DNA from 2 places in the Paenibacillus sp. FSL H7-0442 genome. Region 1 is predicted to be linked to the other one. Evidence: riboswitches for the same ligand, from Rfam matches in the RefSeq annotation. Region 1 holds a riboswitch; the other holds the start of a gene.
What was found. Region 1 has a riboswitch for S-adenosylmethionine ahead of metA (homoserine O-succinyltransferase). Riboswitches for the same ligand answer to the same signal wherever they lie in the genome.
Positions count from the first base shown of each region.

Region 2: it holds a riboswitch for S-adenosylmethionine, as region 1 does, so the genes downstream of both, MHH57_RS20300 (ATP-binding cassette domain-containing protein) here and metA (homoserine O-succinyltransferase) in region 1, are expected to answer to the same signal.

Region 1 is NZ_CP151963.1:1,647,168-1,656,864, forward strand. Features, by position in the region: gene MHH57_RS07465 (ROK family protein) at 1-97, shown strand, start outside; gene MHH57_RS07470 (HRDC domain-containing protein) at 264-1,271, shown strand; gene corA (magnesium/cobalt transporter CorA) at 1,432-2,367, opposite strand; SAM riboswitch class I at 2,920-3,045, shown strand; gene metA (homoserine O-succinyltransferase) at 3,164-4,081, shown strand; gene MHH57_RS07485 (PLP-dependent transferase) at 4,207-5,391, shown strand; gene MHH57_RS07490 (aminotransferase class I/II-fold pyridoxal phosphate-dependent enzyme) at 5,388-6,566, shown strand; gene mqnC (cyclic dehypoxanthinyl futalosine synthase) at 6,999-8,132, shown strand; gene MHH57_RS07500 (YitT family protein) at 8,229-9,092, opposite strand; gene MHH57_RS07505 (cation:proton antiporter) at 9,176-9,697, opposite strand, start outside.
Region 2 is NZ_CP151963.1:4,590,883-4,600,579, reverse strand. Features, by position in the region: gene MHH57_RS20310 (UbiD family decarboxylase) at 1-844, shown strand, start outside; gene MHH57_RS20305 (Cthe_2314 family HEPN domain-containing protein) at 896-1,621, shown strand; SAM riboswitch class I at 1,747-1,886, shown strand; gene MHH57_RS20300 (ATP-binding cassette domain-containing protein) at 2,023-3,045, shown strand; gene MHH57_RS20295 (methionine ABC transporter permease) at 3,042-3,710, shown strand; gene MHH57_RS20290 (MetQ/NlpA family ABC transporter substrate-binding protein) at 3,785-4,627, shown strand; gene MHH57_RS20285 (SDR family oxidoreductase) at 4,771-5,535, shown strand; gene MHH57_RS20280 (NifU family protein) at 5,627-5,872, opposite strand; gene MHH57_RS20275 (YuzB family protein) at 5,960-6,217, shown strand; gene MHH57_RS20270 (NAD(P)/FAD-dependent oxidoreductase) at 6,302-7,369, opposite strand; gene mqnE (aminofutalosine synthase MqnE) at 7,573-8,679, opposite strand; gene MHH57_RS20260 (hypothetical protein) at 8,682-8,867, opposite strand; gene MHH57_RS20255 (iron-sulfur cluster assembly accessory protein) at 9,052-9,411, shown strand; gene MHH57_RS20250 (hypothetical protein) at 9,561-9,697, opposite strand, start outside.

The DNA.
Region 1 (9,697 bases):
AACAGATATTGAGCAATATATCGTATCTCCAGGATTGGGTGACAATGCTGGATTGTGTGGTGCTCTGGCATTGGCAAAGGAAAAGCTGAATCATTAGAATTTAGGGTTGACGGCACTCCAAGGTACGGTTATTATATAGGCAACAGTATAGTACGGCTCAAAAAGGGAAGCACCTTTCTTGCGAACACGCAGGATAGGTGCTTTTTTTTGCGTTTTTGTGTTGTGCGGGACTGTCTTTCAACGATATGAGGGAGGAAGAAATCATGGAGATTGTATTTTTAAATCGCTTGTCCAAACGGAATGAACAGGGCTATGAGGACTTTGCTCAGGTATGGATTGGGCAGCATGAAGGGGGATGGAGTGCAGGCTGGAGCACACACCATGTCCCGGATGAAAGTATAGACGACCTTTGGTATGAGGGCAGCTTGTGGCAGGAATTACTGCATGTATACCGTCATGAGCTGGCGCTCAAAATGGCTGAGGGCTACAGGCCCTTAATCCATGGCGTATTTCATGAGCAAGAAGGATCATCAGGGCGAGGACAGACGCTGCAAAAGCTGTATTGCTACAGTGATTTGTATCCACGTGATGAAGTGTATGAGCAATTGACGATGTGGAGACGGCAAAAAGCAGCAACGGAACGAAAAGCACCTTATTTTATCGCTACGAATCGACTGCTTCGGCTCATTAGCGTTTATCTTCCCCATACCGAAGAAGAACTGTTGGAGCTGCCTGGTATGGGTCAGGGTAAGGTGTCGCAATATGGGACGGAGCTATTGGCTATTACGACACAAAATGACCGCACCACGCCATTTCCGTTGAACTGGGTAACAGAGACGCTGGAAGAAGAAGTTTTTTTGTCATGGCTATACAAGCAAAAAGAGAACCAGTACAGGCAGGAGCTGAACAAATTCAGCTTAACTAGAACGATTATTGAAGGCATTTCGGACGGTCTTTCACTGGAGCATATCGGAATGAAGACAGGTTTGCATCGTAGAGAGATGATTGAAGCTGTGGAGCATTTGGATAGAGATGGTATTGATATGGAGAAGCTGATCCACAACGAATTGGTGAATGTATCTGAGGCGGAGCAGGCAGCTATCTGGTCTGCTTATGAAGAGTTGGGGGATACGTTGCTCAAGCCCGTCATGCTGAAAGTGTATGGGGAAGAAAAGGCAACCGAAACAGGACTGGATCAGATTTATGAGCGTCTGCGTCTGATCCGTATACGGTTTCGTCATCAGCAGGTACCCGACCGACATGTTGGATAATATAGAACTGGTTGGATAAAGCTAGGTATTAAAGTATATTCAGGGTCCAACATACTAAAAAGCAGCAGCCAGTTCCTCACAGGACACGGCTGCTGCTTTTTATGACCAAGCTTGAAAATAGAAAAAAGTATCCAATTCGATACTTTTTCCCCTTTTATTTTTAAACCCAGTCTTTCTTACGGAAAATACAGAACATACTGACGCCTAATGCCACCATAATACCAATGACGACAAAATAGCCATAACGTGTATGAAGCTCAGGCATATTATCGAAGTTCATCCCATATATTCCGGTAATGACCGTCAATGGCATAAATACGGTCGTAATTGCTGTAAACACACGCATAATTTCATTGGCACGGTTGGCGATACTGGATTGATAAGCTTCTCGAAGGTTACCCATCAAGTCGCGGTAAGTTTCGAAAGTCTCCGAAATTTTCACAGCATTTTCATAAATGTCGCTAAAATATTTTTGCAATTGATCGTCGATGAGCCGCAAATCCCGCTTGTTCAGGGTATTGATGACTTCTTTTTGCGGGCCCAACACTTTTTTCAGCCACAGAATCTCACTGCGTAAGCCGATGATTTCGTTCAAATGCGACTTTTTCGTATGCATTAGAATATCTTCTTCCAGCTTTTCAATGCGGACCTCAATCCGGTCACCAACCAGAAAATAGTTGTCAACAATTAAGTCGACCAACAGATACATAAAACGGTCAGGCTGGCTGACTTCTTGCTCCCACAGCATAGGCTTGAGGGTACGAAGCTCATTGATTTTCTGCTTGGTCACCGTAATGATAAAATGGCGGCCGAGAAAAATGTTCAAAGCTCGCAAAAATATTTCTTCATCATCAAAACGAATGCTATTTACAACGATAAAATAATGGCTTTCATAAATTTCAATCTTCGGACGCTGTTCTTCTTCACTCAAACAGTCTTCTACTGCAAGATCATGCATGGAAAATAAAGGCTGGAGCACTGCCAAATCATCGACATCGGCATCAATCCAATAAAAACCTTCTGCCGGTGCAGTAAGCGCCATTTCAATTTCTTCGACAGGGGTAAAAACCCCGTTGTTGACCAAACGGATTTTCATATACGTCACTCCTTATGCTCCGCCGTAACGGAAATACGTTTACCTTAAGCATAAGGAATGGACTCAGTTAGCCAGTTAGCCGGTGCGGGTAAGCGTGCACTCTCATCAAAAGCCGGAGGCTTTTGGAGCATGCAGAGCCTGGCGTCCCGTCTTTCGGCAAGCTGAAGTCATTCCTATGCTGTTGTTCAGGGATCGCCGCCTATTCGGACTCGGGTCGCCTTCCATTCCGGATTCACCTCTCAAATGTTCTTTTTTTAGATTGCCACAGTATCGCAGGAAACACTCAAGTCTGCACTACTGCTCCATATTTTTGCCTAATAGCACTTGTATAGTATAACGCTCGGCCTACGGCCTTTCAAGCGCAAAATCATGGGCAAAATCAACAGTAGTGGCAAGAGCTTCAGCGATAGGAGGGATATGATTTAACCTATGGAAAAGGTAGACAAAATGTGAATGCAGGTTACAAATTTGCAAGTCCCATCTTGACGAAGCCCAGCCGATGCATTAAAGTGAACAACAAGAACTTTGTGAACCCAAAATGAATATAGCGAAATCTTATCAAGAGCAGGTGGAGGGACTAGCCCGATGATACCCGGCAACCGGCGATTTTAATCGCACGGTGCTAATTCTTGCAGGACGCGCGCTTTGTACAAAGCGCGTTGCCCTGACAGATGAGAGAGGCGCATATGGATACAAATATGACCTTTCTCTAACCAGAGAAAGGTCTTTTTATTATATGCCCGGCATCTCAACAAGACGATTTTCGCAAAACTTACCGAACAAGGAGTGAGTTTACATGCCGATTAAAATCCCAGACACATTACCTGCTAAGGAAGTGCTGGAGGGCGAAAATATTTTCGTAATGGATGAAAGCTTGGCTTATCATCAGGATATTCGTCCGTTGCGTATCGCCATTTTGAATTTAATGCCTACAAAGGAAACGACGGAAACCCAACTGTTGCGTCTGGTCGGCAATACGCCGTTGCAAGTGGATGTCACGCTGGTGCACATGAAGTCTCATGTATCCAAAAATACATCGCAAGAATATTTGAACATGTTCTATAAAACGTTCGACGAGATCAAGAACAGTCGTTTTGACGGCATGGTCATTACAGGAGCCCCGGTTGAACAGCTTGAGTTTGAGGATGTGAACTACTGGGAGGAAATCCGGCAAATCTTTGAATGGACGAAAACGAATGTAACTTCGACCATGCATATCTGTTGGGCCTCACAGGCAGGCTTATACCATCATTTCGATGTCCCTAAATATGGGCTCGACTACAAATGCTTCGGTGTATTTCCACACACCGTGATAAAACCTAAAGTAAAATTGTTACGCGGCTTTGATGAACTGTTTTATGCCCCTCACTCCAGACATACGGAGGTTCGTCGGGAAGATATTGATCATATCGCCGAATTAGAAGTTTTATCCGAATCCGAGGAAGCTGGGGTGTACCTCGTAGCCACGCTTGACGGTAAACAAATTTTTGTAACTGGGCATTCTGAATATGACCCGCTTTCACTGAAATGGGAATACGACCGCGATGTAGCCAAAGGAATGGATATTGAAGTCCCCAAAAATTATTTTCCTAATGATGATCCTGAGCGCACCCCCCCCTCAATTTGGCGGGCGCACGCCAATTTATTATTCTCGAATTGGCTGAACTATTATGTATACCAAGAAACACCTTATGATATCGGGCCCCAGATTTAAAAAAGGAGCATGTAGTTTACCTTTGTAGAGTATCACCTTGCAGTAGCGCAGCAGTATAGTCTTTGACATCCATTTTTGCAGGATTGGTTATAGCACCCACTATGGAAGTTAACAGGAGGATTCATATGAGTGAGAAACAGTGGAAAATCGAAAGTAGATTGGCACAAATCGGTTCAGTAGAAGAGCCAGTAACCGGGGCTGTTAATTACCCGATTTACCAATCTACGGCGTTCCGCCATCCCCGTCTGGGTCAAAGCACAGGATTTGATTACATTCGGACGATCAATCCCACGCGAAAGGTACTGGAAGAGGCTTCTGCTGCACTTGAATCGGGTGATGCAGGCTTTGCATGCAGCTCAGGTATGGCGGCGCTGCAAACGGTATTTGCATTGTTTGGACAGGGAGATCATCTCATAGTATCGCTGGATCTGTATGGCGGGACGTATCGTTTGCTGGAGCGTATTTTGTCTAAATTTGGTGTGACAGCCAGTTATGTGGATACGAACGATCTTGAAGCGCTCGAACAGTCATGTCGACCGAATACCAAAGCTGTATTCATAGAAACGCCTACAAATCCGTTAATGATGATTACTGATATTCGAGCGGTGGCTAAATGGGCATCACAACATCAGTTGCTTACCATTGTAGATAATACGCTGCTAACGCCATATTTCCAGCGGCCATTGGAACTGGGCGCGGATATTGTGGTACATAGCGCAACCAAATATTTGGGCGGACACAACGATGTGCTGGCAGGGTTGATCGTAACCAAAGGCAAAGAGCTATCAGCTGAAATTGCATTCCTGCACAATTCCATAGGGGCAGTGCTTTCCCCAAGCGATTGCTACCAGTTAATGAAGGGCATGAAGACGTTAGCGCTGCGTATGGACCGGCACGAGCATAATGCAACAGTGCTGTCTAACTATTTACTGACGCATCCGGCTGTGGCGGAAGTATTTTATCCAGCTCTAGAAGGCCATCCAGGTCGTGAGATTCAAAATAAACAATCCAGCGGAAATACGGGTATCTTTTCCTTTAAAGTAAAGGATGCTCGTTATGTGGAACCTTTGCTTCGTCACATTAAGCTCATTGCGTTTGCGGAAAGTCTCGGCGGTGTGGAATCGTTAATGACCTATCCCGCTGTGCAGACACATGCGGACATACCAGCAGAAATTCGGGATGCAGTCGGGGTAGATGACAGGCTGTTGCGTTTCTCCGTAGGCATTGAGCATACAGACGACCTAATTGAAGATTTACGTTCGGCGTTGGAAGCGGCACGTCAAGAAGTAGAAGGAGGAGAGCTGCAATGATAGAGGATGCGAGGAGGATCGGGCAGGATCTGAACAAAGAGCGGAAGTTCGCTACCAAGCTGCTGCATTTTGGCTCTGAAATTGACAGCGTTACGGGGGCATCGAGCGTCCCGATCTATCAAGCTTCTACCTTCCACCATCACGATATTTTTAATCCTCCACAGCATGACTATAGCCGTTCAGGTAATCCGACACGACAAGCTTTGGAGGATTATATCGCTTTATTAGAAGGCGGGGCGTGCGGTTTTGCCTTTGCATCAGGTATGGCGGCCATCTCTACTACATTTATGCTCTTGTCTGCTGGAGATCATGTCATTGTTTCCGAGGACGTATATGGAGGAACATATCGACTGCTGACCTCCATTTTGAAACGGATGAATATCGAAACGACCTTCGTCGACATGACGGACCTCAACCTTGTGAAAGATGCGTTGCAGGAGAATACAAGGGCTGTATATATGGAAACTCCGTCCAATCCGACACTCAAAATTACCGATGTGGCAGGAATAACTTCTTGGGCACAGGACAACGGGCTTTTAACGTTATTGGATAATACTTTTATGACACCTTATTATCAACGTCCGATTGAGCAGGGAGTTGATATTGTATTGCACAGCGCGACCAAGTTTCTGGGCGGACACAGCGATGTGCTGGCAGGACTTGCGGTAGCACGTACCGAATCGTTGGGAAGACAAATCAAGCAGCTCCAAAATGGACTGGGTACCGTGTTGGCTCCGCAGGAGTCATGGTTGCTCATGCGCGGTATGAAGACACTGGAGGCTCGTATGGCTCACAGCGAAAAGAGCGCAGCGAAGCTTGCTAACTGGCTGAACGAGCGCAACGACATTGAGGCGGTATACTACCCGGGTCTGGAGAATCATCCAGGGCGTGAAGTTCATGAGTGCCAATCCAGCGGTTATGGTGCAGTGATATCTTTTGATGTGGGTTCTGGTGAGCGTGCAAAAGAAGTCCTCAGTCGCGTACGTATTCCAATTGTAGCGGTGAGTCTGGGAGCTGTGGAAAGCATCTTGTCGTATCCGGCGATGATGTCACATGCGGCTATGCCCCATAGTGTACGATTGGAGCGCGGGATTACGAACGGACTACTCCGTTTCTCCGTAGGTTTGGAGGATATTGACGACCTGATCAGTGATCTGGATGAGGCGCTGCGCTAGAGCGTTAGCACATCCGCAGCATCTTTGTCGTTTTCACGCTGAGAGCAAATATGTACAGTACTAAACAGCAAGTTTCCAGTATTTCAGGAGGCTTGCTGTTTTCTATAAAATAACATGAACGACAGTGTGAAAAAAGACACTTTTCAGTTCTGTTTTCTTATTTTTTGGCTATATGCAATGTTGAGATAAGCTTGGCAGTTGCCTGTTTTCCTAGGTGAAAAGCAGAAAGAAGCGGGAATAAGTATGGTTCCTTACCTAAAGATATGTTAGTATTATCATTAGGTTTTACTATGCTAAATAGCACAGACAACATACAAGGCTAGTCATGAACATACATTACGGCAGGGTTCGAACGCAGGTTTGTGAAAGCATTCTCGTTCATAAGTCCTGTCGTTCATTTCGTCGCCCTGTGACAGCGAAGGAGGATACACCATGAGTGTAATCGACCATATTTTAGATAAAGCCCTACGCGGCGAACGCCTGAATTTAGAGGATACCGTTGCTTTGTTCGAATCAGACGAGGTAGAAAAAATCGGTCATGCGGCGAATAAAGTCATGAATCGCATGCATCCCGATCCCGTTAAAACCTTCGTTATCGGACGAAATATTAACTATACAAACGTGTGTGACGTATACTGTCGCTTCTGCGCTTTTTATCGTAGACCAGGTTCTGATGAAGGTTATGTTTTGCCGGATGAGGTGATCTTTCAGAAGATCAAGGAAACGCAGGAAGTAGGTGGCACCGAAATTCTAATGCAAGGCGGTGTGAACCCGAATCTGCCGTTCAGTTATTATACCGATTTGCTGAAAGGTATCAAGGAGCGTTTTCCCGATATTACGATGCACTCCTTCTCGCCAGCTGAAATTCACAAAATGAAGGAGAAATCTGGTCTTTCTATGGAAGAAACAATCCGCGCCATTCATGAAGCTGGATTGGATTCGCTTCCGGGCGGAGGTGGAGAAATTTTGGATGACCGCACACGCCGCAAAATTAGCCGTCTCAAAGGCTCTTGGCGTGATTGGATGGATGTCATGCAAACGGCTCATAAGGTTGGGATGAACACGACTGCTACGATGGTTATTGGCTTTGGCGAGTTGATGGAGGAGCGTGCGCTGCATTTGTTGCGTGTTCGTGATGCTCAGGACGAATGCATTGAAAACAAATATAATTCTGAAGGATTTTTGGCCTTTATTCCTTGGACCTTCCAGCCAGACAATACCAACCTGAAGAAGGAACGTCAGACGCCGGAGGAATATCTGAAGACCGTTGCGATCAGTCGTCTTGTATTGGATAACATCAAGCATATTCAATCCTCATGGGTAACTATGGGACCTGAAATCGGTAAAAAATCGTTGTACTACGGTTGCGATGATTTTGGTAGCACCATGATTGAGGAAAACGTAGTTTCCGCTGCAGGCGCAACGTATAAGGTTAACATTGAATCCATTTTACAGTTGATCCGCGAGACGGGTCACATTCCGGCACAGCGTAATACCCGTTATGATATTATTCGTACTTTTGACAGTGCCAGCAGTATTGAACATGATTTTATCATGCAGAATTAATATCCGTTAATATAGTGTTCATTACAAAACGCCTATCTGTACTAATCGTTATACATAGATTAGTGCAGATAAGCGTTTTTTTGATGTGTTACTTTGCTATGCTTTCCATCGTTTCATATACATGATCTCAGCTTGCGGGTCTGCCATTTGAATGACTGCCTTAAAGCGCTGCAAATCCAACAGATGAACGCTGTAAACGATGACCATTTGTTCTTTTTTATCCTCAGATTCGCTTTTGATCTTGCCCTCTATCTGGGCAGAGCCTACAACAGGCGTGCTGTGTATACGCAGCCTGCGATATATGGCATCCTCGACGGTTGGCTGCTTCTTGCTGACAACACAAACCATACGCGTCAGACCGGTAAACATCAGCCGGGTCGTTTCGTAGGCGGCGAGGCAGGATAAGGCTGAATATAGAGCTGGCTCCCATCCTAGCACAAAGCCAGCTGTAATGAGCAGCAGACCATTACACAGCATAACAATCTGTATTAACGGAATCTTGCGGTGTGTTAGCAACAATGTGGATGGACGGCCATCGCCTGATTCGTTAAGTCCTAGTGAATCGAGCAGACCACCGTGACGAGCTGCCAGCCCTGCGCCAAGCCCGATACAGATTCCGCCGCCCAAAGCACATACGACCGGATGGCCGCTCACTGCCGGAAAAGGCGAAAGAATGATGGCTGAGCCTGAAAAGGCGAACAAGCCGGGTAGTGCACGGAGCAGCATGGGTTTGTGAGTAGACAGAGAATACAGCAGCATGAGTGGTAAATTCAAAACGAATAGCAGTAACCCAAAATGCTCTTGTGTATAAAGCGACATGAGTCTGGAGATCCCCGTGACGCCTCCAGCGATCATATCATGCGGATGCAAAAACAATTCTAGACCGACGGATGCCGTAATCCCGCCAATCACCGTATAAAAGACAGGGAACCTGCTCGCATCTTCTGAAGCGGGCTTCACAAGCCGCCTCATAGAGTTTCGGCATGTTTAATAGCGTGCGGCATAGCCTTCCCTCCTATGGATTGTCGTATCCAGCTTTACAGTTACGCCGAGTTACTTTCTTCTTTTCGTAGGCGGGGGTCCTTGAACTTGAATATTTTGTTTAACATATTAAAAATAGGTTTTGACTGCTTTGTGAGAAGTGGTCCAAGAATGGCCAGTATGAGTACATAGATGGCTGCAAAGGGTTGAACAATATCAAGTAAACCACCTTCCTTACCCAAGTTGGCCATGATAATCGAAAATTCACCCCGTGCCACAATGGTCAGGCCGATATTTGCTGACGCTTTGGGAGATAAGGAGGCCGTACGCCCAGCCAGCATTCCTGCCCAAATGTTACCAAACAACGTGAGGACAACTGCTGCCAGCGCAAGCCATATCGCGTTTCCTCCTAGGGACAGTGGATCAATGGATAGTCCAAAGCTGAAAAAGAACAGGGCACCGAAGAAATCGCGGAAAGGAACAATTAAATGCTCGATTCGTTTGGCATGTTCTGTTTCGGCTAGTACCAGACCGACCAACAGGGCGCCGATAGCTTCCGCCACATGAATCGTTTCCGAAAAACC
Region 2 (9,697 bases), 2.8 Mb from region 1:
TTATCCGGCAACCATTGTAGGTAAGCCTCGGCAAGAAGACTACTACCTCGGTGAGTTTTTGCAACGTCTGCTGTCGCCTGCCTATCCGCTTGTGATGCCTTCCGTCAAGTCCCTGTGGGCGTATGCGGAAACGGGCGTACATGCGCTGGCAGCGGCAGTCGTACGTGAAAGCTACTCCCGTGAAGCGCTTGTATCCGGTTTTACCATTTTGGGTCAAGGTCAATTGTCATTGACCAAGTTCCTGATGCTGACAGATCGAGTCATTGATTTATCTGACTTTAACCTGCTGTTAGAAACCATTCTGGAGCGATTTAATCCAGCAAGGGATTTATTTATTTTCAATCACACGTCACACGATACACTCGATTACACAGGCCGCAAGCTGAATCATGGCAGTAAGGCGATCCTGATGGGAATAGGTGAGCCTGTACGTGAATTGCCTCGTGCTTATGAGGGAGGCGATCTGCCGGGCATTCGTGAAATTGAGCCCTATTGCGGAGGGTGCCTCGTTGTGTCCGGCTCTTCCTTTGAGCAGGAGCCTGAACTCGCTGCGCGTGTATTGGAGCGATTAGCTGCGGGTGAGCAAGAGTGGCCGCTCGTTTTCATTGTGGACGATGCCAAGGAAGTCGTTCGCTCTCAAGCCTCGTTCCTGTGGACGGTATTCACTCGCTTTAACCCGGCTACGGATATGTACGCGGACAGCGAAGTGCGTTTGCATCATCTGAACTATAAGCTGCCGATTGTAGTGGATGCGCGTATGAAGCCGGGGTATCCGGATGAGGTGTTACCGCGTGAGGATATTGTTAAGCTTGTAGATCAACGATGGACAAGTTATTTCGCTTGACGCCCTAATTAAACCTACAGCCGGATTTTATATTTATAAGGAGGCGTAAGCATGATACGCAAGCTACTGGGTGAGCCGCCGCGTGTGAACAAGGGCATCCTGCTAGATGCCATGAATAGCATGTCAGATATGTTGAACCTGCTGGAACGGCAAATTCAGGCTGGTGGAGATCCGACCCACGATTTTCGGAAGGCGGATATTTTGACACGCGGTCTAATGTCATCTCTGGATGAACTGGAGCAGAGCCATCATGCTGCCGCCTTTTTCCGTATGAAAGTGAAAGCCGGATATGCTGAAGATATGAGTGAGGATGAAAAATCCGACTATGCATTGTATGTTTTCTTTTATAAAGATGGGTTTGTGAGGGTATTTTCCATTCTGGATAAGCTGGGCAACTGGCTGAATGATCTGTATGATTTAAAAACAGGACAGTATAAGGCGCATTATTCGTATTTTACCGTGTTGCGGCAGCTCAAGTATCTCAAAATGCATCCTGTATTGACCGATAATTTATATGATATCAAGGATACATACAACGATGCGATCAATCGGCTGCGTAAGCGGCGAAATACGGAGATACACTATATGAATACAGAAATGCAGGATGATCTCTGGCAACGACACCGAGCTTTGTATGGAAAAATCCAACTGGAGGACCTTGATCACCATTTGGAAGATTTGCAGCAGGGCTTGGAAATGGTGTGTCGGTCGTTGTCAATCGCCTTTACTTATACTGCGAAACAATGGAAGAACCGGGCAGTACGCCCAAAAATATGATAGAAAATATCCTTTGACAAAGCAATGTAAACTATCTATACTGAAACCTAGTTTCAGAAAAATGCTTGAATTATGTTTTTTTATATAAACTTAACGGACAGCTAAAGCTGGAGTTTAACATATTTTTCTTATCCAGAGAGGTGGAGGGACTGGCCCGATGAAGCCCGGCAACCCGTTTTTTCCCGGTGTAATACACTGGGAGGGAACATGATGGTGCTAATTCCTACAAAACCGCTAGAGTTATAGCGATTTTGGCAGATGAGAAAAGGATCGCAAGGTGGGGCCCTTTTCATTCTGTGAAAGGGGCTCTTTTTTGTATAAATAAATAGCGATTTTATACAATCCTGAGAGATGACAACTGGTAAAAAGGGTAAGGAAGAAGTGAAGGGGGTCGCAGCACGTTGATAGAGCTTAAGCAGTTAACCAAGCATTATGGCAAAGGCAACCGACGCGTAAATGCGCTGTCTGGGTTGAATCTTTCTATAAAGCGTGGAGAAATATTCGGAGTGATTGGTCACTCCGGGGCAGGGAAAAGTACATTGATCCGCTGTATTAATTTATTGGAACGCCCTACTTCAGGTGAAGTATGGGTAGACGGGGTAAACCTCACTACTGTGAGTCAATCCCAGTTACAAATGCAGCGCCGAAAAATCGGAATGATTTTTCAGCATTTTAATTTGTTGTCTTCGGCGACGGTATATGACAATATTGCATTTCCGTTGCGGCTGGTAAACACGCCCAAGCAGAAGTTGGACCAGAAGGTCCGTGAACTGCTGGAACTGGTGGGTCTCGAAGAGCACAGTGGAAAATATCCGTCACAGCTCTCAGGTGGACAGAAACAGCGGGTAGGAATTGCGCGGGCGTTGGCTAGTGATCCTCATGTATTGCTGTGTGACGAAGCGACTTCTGCGCTTGATCCGCAGACGACGGGGTCTATCCTGAAATTGCTGCTGGATATTAATCAGCGATTTAATTTAACCATCGTGCTGATTACACATGAAATGCATGTCATTCAAAGCATCTGTGATAAAGTTGGCGTCATTCATCAGGGTGACATCGTGGAGCAAGGTCCGGTGGCGGAAGTATTTTTGAAGCCACAGCACCAGGTAACCAAGGACTTTATCCAGCGGGAGTCAGAACATCCCGAGGAGTTGCAAGCAGCGATTGCGGCAGCAGGTGAGGGCGAGTCGGCACAGGTGGTGCGTATCTCCTTTTTGGGCAGCAAAACATATGATGCGATTCTGTCGCGTACGGCTCGAAGCACTGGGGTTGATTTTGCGATCTTGCAGGGAACCATATCTACGATTAAAAATGTACCCTATGGTCAGCTAATCGTTCGTTTTGAAGGAAATCATGAGGATATAGAGCATACGCTGCGCGAAGTGTCTGGGCAAGGACTTGATGTGGAGGTGATCGGACAATGAGCGAACTTGATTTTTCACAAGTGAGTTGGGAAGAGCTAGGGAATTCTACGCTGGAAACCCTTCAGATGCTCGGTGCATCCGCATTGTTCACCCTCATTATTGGTTTGCCGCTCGGCATATTATTGTTTCTGGCGAGCCGCTCCTCGTTGACTCTGATGAAGGTGATATACATTGTATTATCATTCATCGTTAACATTTTACGTTCCGTGCCATTTATCATTTTGATCGTTGCACTTATTCCTTTTACACGATCGCTGGTAGGTACCTCGACCGGGGTGTTGGGAACCATCCCACCATTGGTTATAGGGGCTGCCCCATTCTTCGCACGTCTTGTCGAAACGTCTCTGCGTGAAGTGGACAAGGGTGTCATTGAAGCCGCACAAGCAATGGGGGCCTCGACAGGACAAATTATCCGGCGTGTGCTGTTACGTGAGGCACTTCCGGGACTGCTAGCCGCATTAACCATTACCGTCGTTACACTCGTATCCTACACGGCAATGTCCGGGATGATCGGGGGCGGTGGACTGGGTACACTGGCTATCAACTACGGCTATTATCGTTATGAAACGGCTGTAATGATCGTTGCGGTCGTGCTGATGGTCGTATTGGTTCAATTGCTGCAAATGGCGGGAGACCGTCTCGTGCGGCATTATACTCGAAAATAGGGAAAACATATAGATATCCTTATTGATCAGGACGTCTGCTCCTGAATATTACAAATTATTGGAGGGGTAATAACATGAAGAAATGGGTATTGGCTGTATTAAGCTTGACATTAATTGCGGTGCTGGCTGCTTGCGGCACAAAGAGCACAACATCGGATACAAACAATGCGGCCGAAAATACAGGCGGATCACCACGTGAAGTGGAGCTGAAAGTTGGAGCTTCTCCTGTGCCGCATGCGGAAATTTTGGAAGCAATCAAACCTCAGTTGGAAAAAGAAGGGGTTCGTCTCCAAGTCGTTCAGTTTAACGACTATGTACAGCCGAACGTTCAATTGTTTGACAAGCAGTTGGATGCTAACTTCTATCAACATGTACCTTACTTGAATGTTATGAACAAAGAGCGCAAAATGAATTTGGTTTCTGTGGGCGCGGTTCACCTGGAGCCTTTCGGCATCTACTCCCAAAAATATAAAAAGCTTGATGAACTCCCAGATGGCGCAACGGTAGCCATTCCGAACGATGCAACAAACGGAGGCCGTGCATTGTTGTTGTTGGAAAAACAAGGTCTGATCAAGCTGAAAGACGCAAGCAACATTGAAGCTACCGTAAAAGATATTACTGAAAATAAGAAAAACCTGAAATTCAAGGAGCTGGAAGCGGCTATGCTGCCACGTCAGTTGCCTGAAGTGGACATTGCGTTGATCAACACGAACTACGCTCTGGAAGCTAAGCTGAACCCTACGAAGGATGCACTGGCACTGGAAGATAAAGATTCTCCATATGCTAACGTTCTGGTAGCTCGTCCTGATAATAAAGATTCTGAAGCGATTCAGAAGCTGCTTAAAGCTTTGCAATCCCCAGAAACTAAAAAATTCATTGAAGATAAATACCAAGGCGCAATTATCCCGGCATTTTAAGTAGGGAACGAGAACGCATTGCACGCAAAACCCCAGATTCTCTTGAACAAGAGGACTGGGGTTTCTTTTGGATAGAGTTGTAGGGGAAGCTTAAATATTTTATACTTGGGGGTGACCGTTCTCTGTGAACAGGAGGAAAATTGTTGAGAGATAAAGTCGCATTCATAACGGGTAGTGCCAAAGGTTTAGGTAAAACGACCGCTCTGCGTCTGGCGGATGAAGGCTGTAATATTGCGCTGAATTATGTGCATAGCCAAGCAGAAGCCGAAGCGCTTAAGCTGGTGATTGAGTCTAAGGGAGTACGCTGCCTGTCTTTACAAGGGGATATCTCTGTTCAGAAAGATATCACGAGGCTGATTGGTGAAGTCCAGGATCGGCTAGGCGGAGTCGATATTATGGTGAACAATGCTGGACCGTTCATCCGGGAACGCCGCTTGTTTGCGGATTACAGTGTAGCTGAGATTCATACCATGATACAAGGGAATCTGGTCGGTACCATGTTGCTGGACCATTTGGTATTGCCTCACATGCGTAGCCAGCAATGGGGACGTATTATTCATTTTGGCTTTGGTCATGCTGGAGAAGCGAGGGCTTGGCCGCATCGCGCCGTCTACGCAGCCGCCAAGGTGGGGCTGGTGTCTTTTACGAAGTCACTGGCTGTGGAGGAGGCTCCTTATGGCATCACGGTCAATATGATCTGTCCAGGGGATATTCGAGGAGCAAATAAGGAAATGTCAATCGCCGATGTCATCGGCATGCAGGATAAAGAGACACCGCGTGGGCGTCCGGGGAGCGGGGAGGACATTGCGCGAGTGATCGCCTATTTATGTGAGGAGCATTCGGATTTTATAACAGGCAATATTATGGATGTATCGGGAGGATTGGACCCCATTCGGCCAACCATATAAGCTTGAGTGATCCCTCAGACGCTGTAACACAAAAAAGAGTCTTGAGCTTCGTTACCGAAGTCAAGACTCTCATGATCTTATGCATCAAGCATTAAAATACTTGTACCACTTCTTGGACGCCGTCGACTTCTTCGAGAAGAGCGCGTTCAATCCCTGCTTTCAGCGTGATTGTGGAACTTGGGCAACTGCCGCAAGCACCTACCAGCTTCAGCTTAACGATGCCGTCTTCAACGTCAACCAGCTCAACGTCGCCGCCATCGCGTTGCAGGAACGGACGGAGCTTATCCAGTACATCTGCTACTTCATCATACATTTGAACGCTTTGTGTTTCGCTCATTAGAATTCAACTCCTTTCCTATACCTTTATTATTATATTACAAAGCGGGCCAAATTAAAATGCCCGTCATCCAAAGCAGGTGAAAAAATGTTAAGACCTATTATTGAGTTTTGCACCAGTAATATGCATTGGGGCACTGACGAAATCATGTCCAAGCTGGAACAGAATCCAGATTATGATGTGATTGAATACGGCTGCCTAAGCAATTGCGGTCAGTGTAACGCGGAACCCTATGCGATGGTCAATGGTGAGATTGTATCCGCAGATTCAGCAGAGCTTCTGTACGAAGTGATTATGAACAAAATTAAGGAAGCTGAAGCATGGGATAACCTAGACTTGGATTGAAATATAATGCTCTGTTAGCCCATATACGCAATAAACAAAGAAGACCTGCTCTGGGAGCGGGTCTTCTTTGTTTGTTTAGCATGATCAGCCAAAATGGCGTTTGGACTTCCAGAGCACACCGCTTTTAAGCAGGCGTGGTACACGGCCGCGCAATGAAGTGCTGCCCATAAAGCCATAGCCGAACCCGGCCTTCTTGCCAAGTGCGCCTAATGTACCGCGCAGCTTTAAAGGATGCGGGTGAGGCGTTTGACCTTTCCATAGATCACGTACAATATGTGCGATTTGTTCCCCTTGCACCTCTGCTGCCTGAGCGCTTGGAGAGTAGGGAAGGCTCGCACAGTCTCCGACCACATATACCTCTGGATGATCTGGTATTTGGTAGTAATCGTTGAGCACGATACGACCCTGAGGGTCTTTAGGGACAGCTAAATCCTGCACGATTTTTACTGGCTGAATCCCGGCCGTCCATACCACTGCATCCGTTACAATTTGCTCGTCACGGTTATAAATAGCCCCCGGCTCAATACGAGAAACCGCAACATGGTTCAGGGCATTAACCTGATGCTCCTTGAACCAAGCATGTACATAGGCAGACAAACGTTGCGGGAATGCTGACAGCACCCGCTCGCCCCGATCCATAATGGTAATATTCAAATCCGTGCGGCTTTCACGTAACTCCGCTGCAATCTCAACACCGCTAAGACCGCCGCCTACAATATGGACATGTCCATATGGCTTGATTTCGTTCAAGCGCAGATAGGTTTGGCGGGTATGGTTAAACGACTGGATCGTACAGCTGTGTTCTTCAGCCCCCGGTGTATTGTGAAAGCGGTCGGTACAACCCAACGCAATGACAAGCTGATCATAGGGCAAGGGTTCACCGTCTTGAAAATGGACCATTTTATTCTCCAGATCCATCGAGGTGACCTCTCCATATTTGCGAATAAGGCGTTGTTCATCTGGAAAATGTACGCGCAAATCAAAATCAGAAACCGTACCTGCCGCGAGGGCATAGTATTCTGTTTTCAACCCCTGAAAGGGCATTCGATCCACTAAAATAACTTGAACATCGTCGGGAATGTGTTTATCCAGCAATTCTTTGGCAATGGTAAGGCCGCCATAGCCGCCCCCCAGAATAACGAAATTTTTCATCAAAATCCGCCTTCCTTTCGCTACCGTGTCCCCGGCAAATGGTCTGGTGTCTCGTTGATCTAACACAAGTTTATATTGTTATAAATCCCGAGAATCGGGCCTGCCTGTGGCAGGCAGACCAGCGTATTCCGGGGCAGCAAGATGCTGCATGGTGTGAGTAATGGGGATGAAATGCTCGCGGGAATCTGAATCCGATATTACATTTATTCGAAAACTTCGATTTCGTTATAGAAGGTGTCCCGTTCTACAGGTATGCGTCCTGCACCTTTGACCAGCCAGATCAGCTCTTTACGGGTCAATCCGGCAGGGGTTAACGCACCTGCGGCATGGCTGATCTGCTCACGCACAATCGTACCATGGACGTCTGATGCGCCAAAGGTGAGAGCGACCTGCGTCAATTGCGGGCCAATATTAATGAAGTAAGCTTTGACATGGTCGATATTGTCCAGCATCAGGCGGCTGATCGCAATGGTTTTGAGATCCTCGTAAGCGGAGTTACGGCGCATGATGTTGGCGTTTTTGCTTTTCGGCTGCATGGACAATGGAATAAATACCATAAATCCGTTCGTTTCGTCCTGCAATTCACGAATTTGCAACATATGTTCAATACGATCCTGATACGATTCGACCGAACCGTACAGCATGGTCGTATGAGTTTTCATGCCGAGATTGTGGGCCGTGCGATGTACTTCGAGATAGCGGTCCACGTTGGCTTTCGTAACACGCATCTTCTTCCGATATTCATCGGACAAGATTTCCGCGCCACCACCAGTTAGGGATTGAAGTCCAGCCTTTTGCAGCTCTTGAAGCACTTCTTTAATACTCAAGCCGCTTATGCGTGTGAAAAAGTCAATTTCCGCTGCAGTATAAGCTTTCAATGTAACGTGGGGATACTTTTCATTCAACGCCTTCAAAGAGTCTACATAGTATTGGAAAGGCACATGATTATTATGACCACCAACGATATGAAATTCTCTTACCCCCGGATGGATGTGTTGCTCAACATAATCAATCATTTCCTGCCCGGACAAAGTATAAGAGCCGTCCTCCCCCTGATCCTTGCGGAAATTGCAGAACGCGCAGCGCGCTTCGCATACATTGGTGAAGTACAGGCTCATGTTTTCGATAAAATAAACCTTTTTTCCGTTCTTGCGTAAATTGGCTTCGTTAGCCAACTGACCCAGTGTGAGGATATCGTCAGTTTCATACAAATATATACCATCTTCAAGGTTCAAACGAATCCCGTTCTGTACCTTTTCTACAATTTCCGCCATTCTGCGGTCTGTAAAAGGTGTAACTAATGTGGACATGCCTATTCCTCCTTCAAGTTGCTCTGTGCGAGGCTGTCCGCCAAATCAGCGGCATAAGCGCTTGGTGCGCACAGGATGTCCCGTTCCGTCGGTAAGAATCCGGCAGCGCGGATATACGATATGTGAAAAATGTTACAATGCCAGGCTACAATGATGAATATCTCAAAATATCGCCTTTGAAATGACAAATTTCCGACAGTTTCTTTTACACACTCTTCACCTATTATAAACCTCACACCACCGGTGTTCAATACAAACGAATAGAAAAACAGGTCTTGAAGCCTGTAAGGGAAGGACATTCCATGACTTGAGCACCTGCAAATAGTGGAGTATACTGAAGGAGAACATGAAGTAAAAGAGGAGGATGGAGCTATGATTAACATCACCGATTCCGCTGCTGAGCGTTTGAAAGATATGCTGGAGCAGCAGGAAACGCCGAATATGTTTTTACGTCTGGGTGTTACGCCAGGTGGATGTACCGGATTCTCGTATGCAATGGGCTTTGACGACAACGAGACGGATCAGGATATATATATGAACGTACAGGATATGAAGATTGTAGTGGAAAAGGAAAGCATCCGCTACCTGGACGGTCTGGAAATCGACTTTGAAGAGTCTGGAATGTCAGGCGGCTTCACGATTCATAACCCGAATGCCGTAGCTACATGCGGCTGCGGTTCAAGCTTCCGTACAGCTACAGATGCCGGGAAACCGAACGAAGAGCCTTGTTAAGGTAGTTTAAAAGGGTACAATGAAATGAATTGTCTGCAAACCTGCATGATGGGGTGTTAACAATTCGAAAATGTAAATCAAGACCTCCAGAACGGTATAGTCACGTACTATATTCGTCCTGGAGGTCTTTTTTAATATGTAGAGATTACTTACTTAGGATCATTATCACTACGTGTGGATTGGACAAATTTACTCAGGGCATTAAAAAAGGCAAATGCAACTGTAAAAAGCAAAAGAGCTACGGGTTTAATTTCAATCTTAGAAAAAACACTATATAAAACTAAAA